Pseudobacteroides sp.: one gene and its partner. The protein of the gene in region 1 binds, or shares a complex with, the protein of each later gene. Links are inferred from orthologs where the notes say so. Each region holds a gene or a part of one and is shown on either strand. Other genes may lie near its edges.

Evidence for each region. Proteins that work in one complex are often made in the same cells at the same time.
Region 2: the proteins of nifU (region 1) and VIO64_RS05395 are in contact, whole or in part, in a solved structure (PDB 5XT5), measured with the Bacillus subtilis proteins. The link is inferred for Pseudobacteroides sp. from one-to-one orthologs.

What each region holds. Positions count from the first base shown.
Region 1 is NZ_DATCTU010000045.1:98,200-105,832, forward strand. Bases 2,527-5,509 are described here. They hold nifU (Fe-S cluster assembly scaffold protein NifU), read left to right. Parts: upstream 2,527-3,780; coding sequence 3,781-4,239; downstream 4,240-5,509. Other genes in these bases: nifS (cysteine desulfurase NifS), read left to right, coding at 2,598-3,788; mnmA (tRNA 2-thiouridine(34) synthase MnmA), read left to right, coding at 4,268-5,347; VIO64_RS08310 (histidinol-phosphatase HisJ family protein), read right to left, coding at 5,365-5,509. Also shown: glyA (serine hydroxymethyltransferase), read left to right, coding at 1-308; VIO64_RS08280 (replication-associated recombination protein A), read left to right, coding at 410-1,768; VIO64_RS08285 (hypothetical protein), read left to right, coding at 1,770-1,946; VIO64_RS08290 (Rrf2 family transcriptional regulator), read left to right, coding at 2,061-2,510; more of VIO64_RS08310, read right to left, coding at 5,510-6,171; VIO64_RS08315 (peptidylprolyl isomerase), read right to left, coding at 6,257-7,306. UniProt on the Bacillus subtilis protein: Part of the SUF-like system that mediates the biosynthesis of iron-sulfur (Fe-S) clusters. Acts as a sulfurtransferase and thus transfers sulfur from SufS to SufB.
Region 2 is NZ_DATCTU010000032.1:175,727-183,354, reverse strand. The notes cover bases 2,180-5,157. They hold VIO64_RS05395 (cysteine desulfurase), read left to right. Parts: upstream 2,180-3,053; coding sequence 3,054-4,262; downstream 4,263-5,157. Other genes in these bases: VIO64_RS05390 (LysE family transporter), read right to left, coding at 4,343-4,954; VIO64_RS05400 (family 2B encapsulin nanocompartment shell protein), read left to right, coding at 2,180-2,953. Also shown: VIO64_RS05410 (glucose-6-phosphate isomerase), read left to right, coding at 1-445; VIO64_RS05405 (metallophosphoesterase), read right to left, coding at 532-1,344; more of VIO64_RS05400, read left to right, coding at 1,529-2,179; amrB (AmmeMemoRadiSam system protein B), read left to right, coding at 5,264-6,085; amrA (AmmeMemoRadiSam system protein A), read left to right, coding at 6,154-6,663; amrS (AmmeMemoRadiSam system radical SAM enzyme), read left to right, coding at 6,660-7,532. UniProt on the Bacillus subtilis protein: Type II cysteine desulfurase that acts as the initial step in the SUF-like Fe-S cluster assembly pathway.

The DNA.
Region 1 (7,633 bases):
GAACAGACAACCACCTTATGCTGATGGATTTGAGAAATATAAATGTTACAGGTAAAGAAGCTCAGTTTATGCTTGATGAGGTGTTCATAACAGTTAATAAAAACGGAATCCCCTTTGATACACAGAGTCCTTTCATAACAAGCGGTATAAGAATAGGTACCCCTGCTGTTACTTCAAGGGGCATGAAGGAAGAGGATATGAAGGAGATTGCAGAACTTATTCATATGACACTTACTGATTTTGACAACTCCAGGGAGAAGGTTGTTCAGAGGGTTGGCACTCTTTGCGGCAAATATCCACTTTATTAAAATAAATATCCATAGAAATGTATTTCAAGACTCAGGGAGGAGTACCTGAGTCTTGTTAACGTCTGGGGAAATTCGGCGATTGAAGGAGGGGGGATATATCAATGGAAAACTCGAAAGATGATACAAAAGAAAATACAAGAGAAGATTCAAGAGATAAAAAGGAACCCCTTGCATACAGAATGTGCCCGAGGACTATAGACGAATTTTTCGGACAGGAAGAAATTGTAGGGCAAGGAAGGCTTCTATACAGAATGATCAAGGCAGACAGAATAGCTTCAATCATACTATACGGGCCACCTGGCACTGGGAAAACTTCTCTTGCAAGGATAATCGCATCTACCACAAAGTCCAGGTTTGAAAAACTTAATGCGGTAACCTCGGGAGTGGCAGATATTAAACGGATTGCATCAGATACCCAAAACCCTATATTGAATCCTAACGGAAAGACTGTTTTGTTTGTAGATGAGATTCACAGATTCAATAAATCACAGCAGGACGCGTTGCTGCCATATGTGGAAAACGGCACGATTGTGCTTATAGGTGCAACTACTGAAAATCCGTTCTTTGAAGTAAATAAAGCTTTGATATCAAGATCCTCCGTCTTTATGCTTAAGCCCCTTGGCGTTGAGAGCCTGAAGAGCATAATAAAAAATGCACTTAAGGACAAAGATCGAGGACTGGGTAATTATGATGTAAAATTGGATGATGATGCACTTGATTATCTGGCAGAAATAAGCAACGGTGATGCAAGAACAGCACTAAATTCCATAGAGCTGGCTGTGCTTACATCTGAGCTTGATGAAAACGGTATAATTCACATCAGTTTGGCAACAATTGAAGAGTGTGTGCAAAAAAAGCATATTACATTTGATAAATCAGGCGAAAGTCATTATGACAATATAAGTGCTTTTATAAAATCAATGAGGGGCAGTGACCCTGATGCGGCAGTTTTTTATCTAGCAAGGGCAATATATGCAGGTGAAGATCCTGTGTTTTTGGCAAGGAGGATAATAATATGTGCATCGGAGGATGTTGGAATGGCAAATCCATCTGCACTACAAGTAGCTGTTGCTGCTGCAGAGGCGGTGAGAATGATCGGTATGCCGGAAGCCAGAATTATCCTGGCACATGCGGCAGTCATGGTTGCTACAAGCCCTAAGTCCAATTCCAGTTACAAGGCTATCGGCAAAGCATTAAGTGATGTTTCTACGAAGCGGACAGGAGAGGTTCCAATGCACTTAAGGAATGCACCTGCTAATGGAATGAAGGATTTGGGATATGGTCAAGGCTACAGGTATGCACATGACTATCAGGGGAATATTGTTGATCAGGAATACCTGCCGAAGGAAATGAGGGGTACGGTCTATTATGAACCGACAGCCAATGGATATGAGGCAAGAATAAAGGAATGGCTTGACAGATGGAAAAACAGAAACAAGGATAAAAGGGAGGGTCTATAAAATGAAAAGAGTTGTTGCATGGCTTTTGCTGGCTGGATTTGTTCTATTATTGGTCAATATAGTCTTTATTCATCTATATATGGTTCAAAGTCTTACTGTATATGCAATTGTTGCACTGACATACTGGTTTCTTTTAAGAAAAGATTTTAACAGCAAAAAAAGAGATAGAGAAGAATGATCGCTTATCTGCGAGGCGTAAAATTTTATAAATGTATTGACTAATTATATCCAAAGTGCTAATCTAATTACGAGAAATCCAAGTAATATACTTGGAATTGGAGGGTGTTAAAATATGAAGCTATCTACAAAGGGGAGATATGGTGTTAAAGCCATGCTTGATCTTGCACTCCATAGCTCTGAAGGAAACATTTCTCTTAAAAGCATAGCGGAGAGACAGGAATTATCAGAAAACTATCTTGAGCAGCTTTTTGCATCCCTTCGGAAAGCAGGGCTTGTAAAAAGTATAAGGGGAGCACAAGGGGGGTACATACTTTCAGATAAACCTGACAAAATATCGGTAGGATCTGTATTAAGGGCATTAGAAGGTTCTCTTGCACCGGTAAGCTGTGTCAGTGGGGATAATGAATCTTCTTGTGACAGGTATGGCTTCTGCGTCACAAAAATGATATGGGAAAAAATGATGAATGGGGTAAATGAGGTAGTTGATTCCATATCTTTGCAGGACCTTATCAATGAGTACCACAGGCTTAATAAAAATGATGATATAATGTACTTTATCTGATAAGAGATTAATCACTTTTTATTAATGATGTTTAATAAATAATTATTTTGGGAAAACATAAACAATAACGGTTAAGGAGAAAATGCTATGGGAGAAAAACTTATATATATGGATCATGCTGCAACGACTTATGTTAAACCTGAGGTAGTTGAAGCTATGACTCCATTTTTTACTAATAGCTTCGGCAATGCTTCTTCCATATATACAATTGGAAGAGAGAGCAAAAAGGCGATAGAAGAGTCAAGAGAAAAGGTGGCTGATGCAATCGGTGCCCAGGCAAGAGAGATATTTTTTACGGGATCCGGGACCGAAGCAGACAATTGGGCTATCAAAGGCGTAGCATATGCAAATAAAGCTAGGGGAAACCACATTATAACGACAAGTATTGAACATCATGCTGTTCTTCATACATGCCAGTATCTCGAAAATGACGGCTTTGAGGTAACATATCTGCCTGTTGATGAGTTCGGGCTTGTGACACCCCAGCAGGTTGCCGATGCGATACGGCCAAACACCATACTTATAACAATAATGTTTGCAAATAACGAAATCGGAACTGTGCAGCCAATTGCAGAAATAGGGAAGATTGCAAGGGAAAAGGGAATATATTTCCACACTGATGCTGTTCAGGCCATTGGTAATATACATGTAAATGTAAAGGAAATGAATATTGATCTCATGTCAATTTCATCCCATAAGTTCTATGGGCCAAAGGGAGTAGGTGCACTCTATGTAAGAAAGGGAGTAAAGCTTGTTTCCTTTATACATGGGGGTGCCCAGGAGAGAGGAAGAAGAGCCAGTACAGAAAACATACCGGGTATCGTCGGATTTGGTAAGGCAATTGAGCTTGCAACGGCCAATCTTGATGAATACAATAAAAAGATTATGGCATTAAGGGATAGGACCATAGAAGAGGTAATGAAAAAAATACCTTTTGTAAAATTAAACGGACACAGGGAAAAGAGATTACCTGGAAACGTGAATTTTTCATTTGAATTTATTGAGGGGGAATCACTCTTATTGATGCTTGATATGAAAGGCATTGCGGCTTCAAGCGGTTCAGCATGTACTTCCGGATCTTTAGATCCTTCCCATGTCCTATTAGCTATAGGTTTACCGCATGAAATAGCACATGGGTCATTGAGACTTACCTATGGTGAGGAAAACACCAATGAAGATGTTGATAAGCTGCTGGAAGTACTGCCTGTTATTGTTGAAAGATTGAGAGAAATGTCACCATTATATGAAAATGTGAAGAGAGGTAATAAAAATGTATAGCGATAAAGTTATGGATCATTTTATGAACCCTAGAAATGTAGGGGAGATTGAAGATGCTGACGGAGTTGGTCAAGTAGGTAATGCTAAATGCGGAGACATAATGAAAATGTATCTTAAGATAGATAATGGTGTGATAGTAGATGCTAAATTCAAGACATTTGGGTGCGGTGCTGCTGTTGCAACCAGTAGTATGTCTACTGAGCTTGTTGTAGGAAAGACTATTGAAGAAGCCCTTCAGATCACAAACAAGGCTGTGGCTGAAGCGTTGGATGGACTTCCGCCTGCAAAGATGCACTGTTCAAATCTGGCAGAAGAAGCAATAAGGGCTGCTATTGAAGATTATAAGAGGAAAAACGGATTATTGGATGAATGTGATTCGGCTTCTGCTTGCGGAAGGCGTTGTGATGATATACATCATGATCACCACGAGCACGATGAAGACGACGAATGATATAATGGGAAAGGCAGCATAAGCTATAATGGATAAGAAAAAGGTAATGTTGGGTATGAGCGGCGGTGTTGACAGTTCTGTAGCAGCCGCTTGTCTTTTGGAAAAAGGATATGATGTAATAGGGGTTACCATGCAAATTTGGCCTGATATGGATGAGGACAGGCAAAAGAGCGAGGGCGGCTGTTGCTCTTTATCAGCGGTGGATGATGCGAGATGGGTAGCAAACAAGCTTGGAATACCATATTATGTTATGAACTTCAAAAGTGTTTTTGAAAAAAAGGTTATTGACTACTTTGTAAACGAATACATAAGCGGAAGGACTCCAAACCCATGTATTGCCTGCAATAGGCATGTAAAGTTTGAAGAAATGCTGGGGAAAGCCAAATCTATGGGAATAGACTATATAGCAACAGGTCACTATGCCAGGATTGAATATGACTCAGATAGAAAGAGATACCTTCTTAAAAAATCAGCTACAAGTGCAAAGGATCAAACCTATGCACTCTATACAATGACGCAGGATCAACTTGCTCATACTTTGATGCCGATAGGTGAATACACAAAGGATCAGGTCAGGGAAATGGCAAAGGAAATAGGCCTTGCTGTAGCCTCAAAGCCTGACAGCCAGGAAATATGCTTTGTTGAAGACAATGATTACGGTAGATTTATAGAAGAGAAGAACGGTACCAAAATCAAGCCAGGGAACTTTGTGGATATTGACGGAAATGTTTTAGGGAGGCACAAAGGGATTGTCCACTACACTGTAGGACAAAGGAAGGGACTTGGTATAGCATTTGGAAAGCCCATGTTTGTTGTGGGGATTGATACTAACAAAAACCAGGTTATATTAGGTGAGGGAAATCAGGTTTTCAGAGATTCGCTTACAGCATTTGACCTAAACTTTATTTCCATAGAAGGCCTTGACGGTGAGATGAGGGTAAGTGCAAAAATCAGGTATTCAGCAAAGGAAGCACCTGCTGTAATCAGCCCTTTAGAAGGCGGACGGGTCAAGGTTTTGTTTGACACTCCCCAAAGAGCTGTTACACCGGGCCAATCGGTTGTTTTCTATGATGGGGATACAGTTGTTGGCGGAGGAGTTATTGAATAAAAAGTTGGAAAAAATCGCTATGTGATTTTTTCCAATACAGGTTTTCTATTTTCATAATGTGCAATATAATTAAAGCCTATATCAGATAAGGCTTTTTTTATTTCAGCGAAATTCCAAGCGATATGCTCAGGTGTATGTGCATCAGAGCCTGTTGTGATAATTTCCCCTCCAAGCTCTCTATATCTTTTAATTATATCCAGGTCGGGGATAGGTGTTCCTAATGTGCGGTAGCCGGAGGTATTGATTTCAATTCCCTTGCCTTTTTCAATAACTCCCTTTAAAATGCTGTCCAATATGTCGCTATAATCATCATATTTTAGAGATTTGTCGTCATAATTGCAGTATCTCCTTATATAGCCGATATGCCCTATAACGTCAAAATCGTCAAAGTTGTTCAGTCCATTGAGAATTTCAGAGAGATACCTGTTAAATGCAGTCTTTTTGTCAGGATTGCACCTAAAGTATTCTCCGTAATAAGGATCAATCCCTCCTATAACATGTATTGAAGCGATAACAAAATCAAAGTCGTATTTTTTTACCACTTCACCTGTAGCATCAATTACATGAGGCTGCAAGCCTACCTCAATACCTTTTAGCACCTTTAAACGGGAAGAGAATGAGGATTTAAGGCCATCCATAGTCTTTGAGTACTCATCGAAATCAATTAGGAATTTGATGTCGAAGTTCGGATAATCTATGTCAAGATGATCTGTGAAGGCAATACCTGCCAAGCCTTTGTCAATAGCTGTGACGCAGGCAATATTTGTATCCGTTTCGCTGTCACCGGAAAATGAACTGTGAACGTGTGAATCAAACATTTTCATAAGCAAATCCTTTCTATGCAAGACTAAAAACAGTTTATCAAAAAATGGAACTACGTTTTGTAGTTCCATTTTGGTAACGTGTTATTTAGATTTGAACATTATCTATGGCAGCCTGATCTTTTGTAAGGCTGTATTCCTTTTCGGTTTTCCACTTATCAATCTTGGCCTTTATGCTCTCTGACTGAAGGGTTGCTCTAATATTTTCCTTTTCATTTTCGAAGTAGGTACCAGATTTGATAAACTTAATAATATGGTATCCATGTATGCTTTTAACCATTCCTATGTCGCCTTCTTTTACACTGGGGTTAAACGCAAAGTCTTCAAACTCTTGAACCATTTGATTCTTTCCAAAGGAATATTGTCCGTTCTTATCCTTTGAGCCCGGGTCTTCCGAATACTGCTTGACCAGAGCATCAAAGTCTTCACCTGCTTTTGCCTTGCTCAAAATATCATTTGCAAGCTTTTCTTTTTCTTTAAGCTTATCGGCTGGAAGCGGCTGATTTGTGGCTTGATCCTTAGTCATGACAAGCACATGTTTAACTGTTCTCATTTCAGTGTTATATTTAGGCTCGTCCTTACCATAGCGAGCCTTTATTTGTTCATCAGTGACGTTCATACCTTTGACTATATCACCAGCATATTTGTTATATGCAAGATAGTAGTCCTTATAAATTGCCTCGTATTCATCGATGGATACACTGAACTTTTCCTTTACCTTCTTGTCAGCATCCTCTCTCTTGCCGGCACCTTCCGACTGAATAAGCTCGTCAACAGTTGCTTTTATTTGGGTCAAGTCAGCTTCTTCCAATTTATACTTTTCTTTCTTTGCATTTATTAAAAGTATCTTTAACTCATGAAGCTTGTCAATAGCCTTATTTTTTGCTATCGTCTTACGTGGTTCATTTCCTTCCTTACCATCCCAGAACGCCTTCTTTGCTACTGCATCCTTATCTGCAACACCGCCTGTACCTTCCATATCCATCTTTACCAGTCCAAGAAAGAACTTGTACTCAGTTGATGTAACCTTTTCGTTTCCAACATCTGCAACAGAATCAGAAAGTTTTGAAGAGCATGCTGCAAGATTGAAAACAATCAGTAAACTCATTAAAACCAGAAAAACTCTTGATGACTTCATAAATTACCCCCGTTTTTAAATTTATATATCTATGATAGACACAATATTGTCAGTTGAATGATTAAAATATTATTTCGAAATTGCAAGCTTGTACAATAATAAGCTTTAAATATCTGTAAGCTTACAAATGATGAAAACTATATTTTATTTATTCCTGACATAATAAAAGTGATCAACCTTTACATTTGTCTGTCGTAAATCCTTACAGACCATACGCTTCGACAAATGTAAGATTAATTACACTTTTTGTATATTAAAAATGATAAATGCTTAACACTTTTAATATAGTTACATTATAAACGAAAAAATAATAATTAGAAATAGAAA
Region 2 (7,628 bases), on another replicon or contig:
CGGGGTTGATTTCTCTACTGACCTCCATTCAATGGGTCAATATATACAGGATGGCTTGAGAAACATCTTTGAAACAGTTATAAACGTTGAAAAGCCTAAGAAAGGCCTTGTAGTTAAGGAAGATCCCCTTAACGTTGATGGACTTAATTTCCTTACAGGCAAGGATGTAGATTTCGTAAACAAAAAGGCAATGGAAGGAACACTTCTCGCACATACTGACGGCGGAGTTCCCAATCTCATTCTGACAGTGCCCGAACTCAATGCATATTGCTTCGGAAGCCTGGTTTATTTCTTTGAAAAAGCTTGTGGTATAAGCGGATATCTCCTGGGAGTAAACCCATTCAACCAGCCTGGAGTTGAAGAATATAAGAAGAATATGTTTGCACTTTTAGGCAAGCCTGGATACGAAGAAGAAAAGAAGAAGCTTGAAGCACGCCTCAAATAAGGGTAATCCATATTTAAATGCATAATAAAGCCAGTGTTTTGGGCAGTATCCAAAACACTGGCTTTCTGTTAATATATATACTAATTCTAAGTCATATGAAATACTGTTATCTCCGGTCTTGATAAAAACCTCAGCGGAAACAAAACATTTCCGATGCCGTTGCTTATGTAAAAATCCACACCATTTAACCTGTGAAGTCCCCTTTTAATACCCATTTTGCAGAGTTTTTCCTTCCTAAGCACTTTAAACTCCAGGTCAAAGGGCATCCATATCTGCCCTCCATGAAAATGGCCACAGAAAAGATAATCAATTTTACCTCTGGGCATGTCAAGCACCACGTCCGGGTTGTGGGATATTGCGATGTTTAGCTTCGCATCCCTAGCACAGTTTCTTAAAGCTTTGTCAATGTTGTGATCTCCCCTCCTATAGTCGGTAATGCCTATAATATTATACTTTACATCACCCTTGTAAAAAACTATAGAATCATCATGTAGAATGGTAACCCCCTGCATTTCTACTTCCTTTACAAATCTATCAAATCCGCCCTTTTTATCATGCAAGAAAGCCTCATAATCGTGGTTACCGAAGCATAAACATACTTTGTTATTCCCCTTTATCTCATTTAAAAAGCGTATAAATTTGGGAATATCCGATTGCCTTGTTATATAATCACCCGACATCAATATAAGATCAGGCGATTCCTTGTCAATTATTTTCTTTATCTTGACGGTTTTGACCCTCAGTAAATTTATATGAATATCCGTCAGGTGTACGATTTTAAGCCCTTTATTGCTTTTTGTAAATCTGATTCTTTTTAACTTCAAGCTTCCTGCTTCAAACCACATATATACCAATGATAAGATACCCAATAAAAAAACAGCCGCCAATATGTAATACATCGTTTTTCCCCCATTAAAAAAGTTATACCTTAATATTATATTTAATAGATGTCCTATATTCAATGACCTATATGATTTTACACCAACATCAAATTATGTTAATTAATCCCGCACTCTAAATAATTGAAGTTCATATATTAAATTATGTATTCTTGATCAATTATATAATATTGAGGTGAAAATAATGGATTTCAGCAATTCTGTAATTACTCAGCACAGCCTGAACCCAAATACTGCTCGCAACTTATCTCATTCTACAAAATCTATCCCCATGATGGAAGGAATAACCCCTCGCTGGCTTCTTAAATTCCTGCCCTGGGTTCCTGTTGAAGCAGGCGTTTACAAAGTTAACAAAGTTAAAAAACATGATATCTATCCCCAAATGATCAGCTTTGACAACAATGACCTTAGAGTAGGTCCTTCACAAATGGCACAGATACCATTTCTGCAAAACATGGATATGGATAAAATGGATGTACTATCCTCCCTGTTCCAGAAAAAACAGTTTGATGCAGGAAAACTGATTTGTGAGGGAACCCCTGAATCAAATGAATTTTTAATTGTTGCAAACGGAAAAATTGAAGTAACAACAAAAGGTATAAGCGGTGAAAAACTCAATATAGATATCCTGTCAGCCGGGGACTATACAAATGTAGATGCTTTTATAAACAATTCGAGCAGACCCATTTATATAAAGGCTTTGACCCCATGTACCCTGTTCTCTCTTGAAAAGGAAACCCTTGTAGGTCATATGGAAAACTATCCTCACTTAGCCGAATCAATAGACAACGCTATAACATATTGGCTGTCAAAAAAGAAATTAGTCAATGAAAATAGTGAAAAACTAATCAGTATAAAATCCGGGAGTATGGGTGAATGTGATCTTCCTCATACATATCCCGATTATGAAGAGAAACCAAAAGAGTATGTTTTGAGCCTAATTCAGACAATTTTAAAGACCAACTCAAATGTTACGGATATCTTCAACAGCCCAATAAATCAATTGGATGAGCAGGTAAGGCTGACAATGGAATCAATGAGAGAAAGGCAGGAATGGGAAATAATAAATAATAAAGGCTTTGGACTTATTAGCAATGTTTCTCCATCCATGAAGGTTCATCCTAAAGAGTGTGGACCTACGCCTGATGACATGGACGAATTGCTTTCTAAAGTCTGGAAAAAACCCGCTTTCTTTCTTGCACATCCAAAAGCTATAGCAGCCTTCGGCAGAGAATGCACAAGAAGAGGCGTGCCTCCACCTACTGTTAATATATACGGCTCTCCATTCATTACATGGAGGGGCGTACCCATAGTTCCCTGCGATAAGCTTATGGTTAATGGAAAGTGCTGTCATAGCTCCTACCTTGGAACCACAAACATACTATTGCTCCGGGCTGGTGAAAAAGAACAAGGGGTAATCGGTCTTCACCAGCCGGGAATACCAAATGAGACCAATATACCCAGCCTTTCTCTTAAATTTGCAGGTATAGACCAGAGGGGTTTATCTTCATATATTCTAAGCCTTTATTTCTCTGCTGCCATCTTAAGCAGCGACGCCATCGGCATGCTGGAAAATGTAGAGGTGGGAAAATACTATGATTATGAATAATTATTCCCCTAATACATTTAACGATGCTGATTACTATTTTATTAAAAAGCAGTACCAGAACCCGACTCCCTCAAGCAATTGTGCAAATAAATCCTATGGCATGAAACTTGACACAATTCGCAGTGACTTTCCCATTCTTAAAAGAAAAGTTAACGATCATAGCCTCATTTGGCTGGATAATGCGGCTACAACCCAAAAACCCCATTGTGTCATCGAATCATTGAGCCGATATTACAAGGAAAACAATTCAAATGTTCATCGCGGAGCCCATACACTTGCCAAAGAAGCAACGGAAGAGTATGAGGCCGCAAGGAAAAAGATTCAAAAATTCATTGGTGCTTCATCACCTGAAGAAGTAGTTTTTGTCAGAGGCACAACCGAAGCAATTAATCTTGTAGCAAATACCTACGGCAATTTGACTATAGGCCGCGGAGATGAGATCCTGCTTACTCAAATGGAGCATCACTCAAACATAGTACCCTGGCAAATGCTTTGTAAATATAAAGGTGCACGCATCATACCCATACCAATAAATAAAAAAGGTGATATAATTCTTGAGGAGTATGAAAAGCTTTTTACGCCTCGCACAAGGATGGTATCCATAACCCAGGTTTCCAATGTTTTAGGTACAATAAATCCTGTAAAACAAATGATCAATATAGCACACAGCCATGGCGTAAGTGTGCTTGTGGACGGTGCTCAGGGAGCACCACATTTAGGAGTAAATGTACAGGATTTGGATGCTGATTTTTATACATTATCCGGCCACAAGGCCTATGGCCCTACAGGTATAGGTATTCTATACGGTAAAAAAGCTCTCCTTGAAAACATGATACCCTGGCAGGGCGGAGGTGGCATGATAAAGGATGTTGATTTTGATAGAACCGTATATTTGGAACTACCCTACAAATTTGAAGCCGGTACCGGAAATATAGCCGATGCTGTGGGATTAGGGGCAGCCATAGATTATTTAGAAGGCATAGGTATGTACAATATCGAACACCATGAACAGGAGCTTACAAGGTACGCAACTGAGGCCCTATCATCTATTAACGGATTGCATATCATAGGAAATGCTCCACATAAGACCAGTGTAATGTCCTTTATCATTGAAGGCATCGATCCCTCAAAAATGGCTGGTCTTTTGGATCAGGAAGGAATTGCAGTTAGAGCCGGACACCATTGTGCACAGCCTGTACTGAAGTACTTCGGCGTAGACAGTACTCTTAGGGCTTCAATCGGCATTTACAATACCCATAAGGACATAGACGCACTGGTTCAAGGTCTGCTCAAACATATAAATCAATAGTTGGAAGTCTTTTAGCAACTGGTTTGCCACATATTTAAATATAATGCCATCCTGACTATTTTGTTCAAGATGGCATTTCCTTACTCTTTTCTCAATATCAGCTTTACGCCAAATCCTATGATTATAATCCCTACCAAAACATTCATCACATCAACTACTGTTTGATTCATCATCGGATGAAGCAAACTGACAATTAAAGCAAATACGCTTAGGAAAACCAGGGTCGCCATTACAGCACCCACCCCAAAAAACTTCATTTCCCTTTTATTGTAGCCCTCACTGGATAATTTTGTGGCAAAAACCCCTGACCAAAAAAGAATTGACAGCGGACTTGAGGCAGTCAAAATAAAGCTGGTTATAAATGCATTGGATGTATCATAGAAATTACTGCTTCCCGCTATTGCCGGTATTATTTTAACTCCAAATGTCCCAAGTATGGTGCCCACACCAAAATAAACAAGAACCACTGTACCAAAGTACTTCAGACCTTTTTTTACTCTATCTTTTTCAAGAAGCGAGCCAACACCCATTATTGCAAGTGTTACAAATATGGCGTCCATTAATGTAGCTGCAAGCACAGCCGCTTCAGCCGGAAAAAAGCCTCCGCTGGTTGCCGTATTAAAGACGTATATACAAACCGGGCCAATCGCAAACTGAAGTATCAACCCAAATCGAAATCCTTTTAAAACCATTTTCATCTATCCTATTTATGTTAATTTAATAATATTACCACACAACCTCTATTAAGGCAATTTTCTTATGCAATTGAAACTTAAATCTATTTTGAAAAATTTAATATTTAAAATATTATGAATTTAATATAAAATAATAAGGTATGGAAGGAATATAATCCATATAAAAAATCAAATAATATAAGCGTGGTGATTTTGTTGAGTAGAAAAACTATAAGAATAATAGCCTTGGTTACGCTTTTATTCTTCTTTGTAACATCAGTAGTATTACTTGTTACTCCATTATTAAACATCGGAGGATAATAACAAATGGGCAGCATCATAAGTTCCTATATATTTCCCCACCCGCCGGTTATTGTACCGGAGGTTGGTATGGGCGAAGAGAAAAATGCAATTACGACTTTACAGTCATGTAAAAAGGCAGCTGGTGAGATAAAGCTCGATAATCCTACAACTGTTATAATTACAACGCCCCATGGGCCATATTTTCAGGATTATCTCTACTTATCTACCAAAAGCAGCCTGAAAGGTAATTTTGCAAGATTCGGCCGAAAGGATATAGGACTTGAATTCAAAAACAATTCCCAGCTTTTAAATAAAATTATCGATTGTGCAACTAAAGAAGGGATAGATTGCGGAGGTTTGGATAATAAAACCCTTTGCAGATATGGATTAACCGATGAATTGGACCATGGTGCTCTTGTACCGTTGTACTTTATCTCTAAAGAGCTTCAGGACTTTTCTCTTGTTCATATTTCAATCGCAGGATTTACACTGGACATGCTTCATAAGTTCGGCAGTTGTATATCCTCTGCAGTAGAAGAATCTGATGAAAGAGTGGTTTTTGTTGCCAGCGGCGATCTTTCCCACAGGGTAAATGATAATTCTCCATATGGATCCAGCCCTCTTGGAAGTCAATTTGACAATTTATTCGTAGAAAGCATACAAGCTTCTAGATTTGATAGTCTTTTAGATATTGATAATAAACTTTGTGAAGGTGCTGCTGAATGTGGTTTACGTTCGTTTGTTATAATGTTTGGAGCTTTGGAAGGGTCTGAGATAAAACCTCAGGTATATTCCTACGAGGCTCCTTTTGGTATAGGCTATTGTGTTGCAAAGTTTAAATCATAATTTAATATAGTTATTATTGTTTTGGACATAATATATTAACAAAATACATGAAGAACAGGTGTAAGCATATGGACCCTTATGTAAACATAGCCAAAAATGCCCTTGAGGCATATGTACGTGATAAAAAAATAATAGATGTACCTGATGGATTACCTGATGAAATGGTTCAGAATGCTGCTGGTACATTTGTATCTATAAAAAAAGGCGGAGAACTCCGCGGATGCATTGGTACTATTTCCCCAACAAGGCCAAACATCGCACAAGAAATTATTTATAATGCAATAAGCTCAGGCACCCAGGATCCCCGTTTTGATGAAGTGGATGAACGCGAGTTAAATAGCCTTACTTATAGCGTAGATGTGCTGAGAGAGCCTGAACCTATCCAATCTATGGACCAATTGGATGTAAAAAGGTACGGCGTCATTGTGCGTTCAGGAAGAAGGTCAGGACTTCTTCTTCCAAATCTGGAAGGGGTGGACACGCCCTTAGAACAGGTATCCATTGCACTCCAGAAAGCTGGAATAAACCCACGATCGGAGTTTTCACTTGAAAGGTTTGAGGTTATACGTCACAAATGAACTATGATAATGCAAAACAGGCTAGATATTATAACAAAATAGAAGAATCAAAGGTCCACTGTTTTTTATGCCCCCATAACTGTATTATTAAACCTGAGATGACAGGGGCCTGCCGAGCAAGGAAAAATATTGGCGGTGAGCTTTTTTCGTTAAATTATGGCCTTGTTACATCATTATCTTTAGACCCCATAGAAAAGAAGCCCTTGAGGAGATTTCATCCAGGGTCTCTGATACTATCTGCCGGCTCCTTTGGCTGCAATCTTAAATGCTCTTTCTGCCAAAACTGGACCATCGCCCACCAAGATGCCGACACAGCCACGGTAGCCCCTCAGGCTCTAGTCAGTAAGGCCATGTCTTTAAAAGCAAAAGGAAATATTGGTATAGCTTATACTTATAATGAGCCCTCCATTTGGTATGAGTTTGTTCATGATACATGTGTATTTGCCAAAAAAGAAGGACTCTCCAACGTTCTTGTAACCAACGGTTTTATTTCCCATGAACCTCTTATGGGTATCCTTCCGTTTATTGATGCCATGAATATAGATGTAAAAGCCTTTACATCAGGTTTTTACAAGGACATATGCAAAGGTATATTGGACAATGTAAAGGAATCCGTTGAATTAGCGTCACAGCACTGCCATGTAGAGGTAACCACTCTTGTTATACCTGATCTCAATGACTCTCTGGATGAGATAGAAAGGCTTTCAAAATGGCTTTCGTCTATTTCCCCTGACATCCCCCTTCATTTATCAAGATTCTTCCCTAATTATAAAATGTCCCATGTTAACCCTACTCCGAAAGAAACCCTATTCGCGGCAAAAAAAGTTGCAGACAATTATTTGAACCACGTGTATTTGGGTAATATATAACAGTTTAGCACTATTTTTATGAATGTTTCAAAAATGTTACAGGAATATGAAATTTGTGTTGCATCATAAAATAATCTTACAAATTGATTAAAAAAA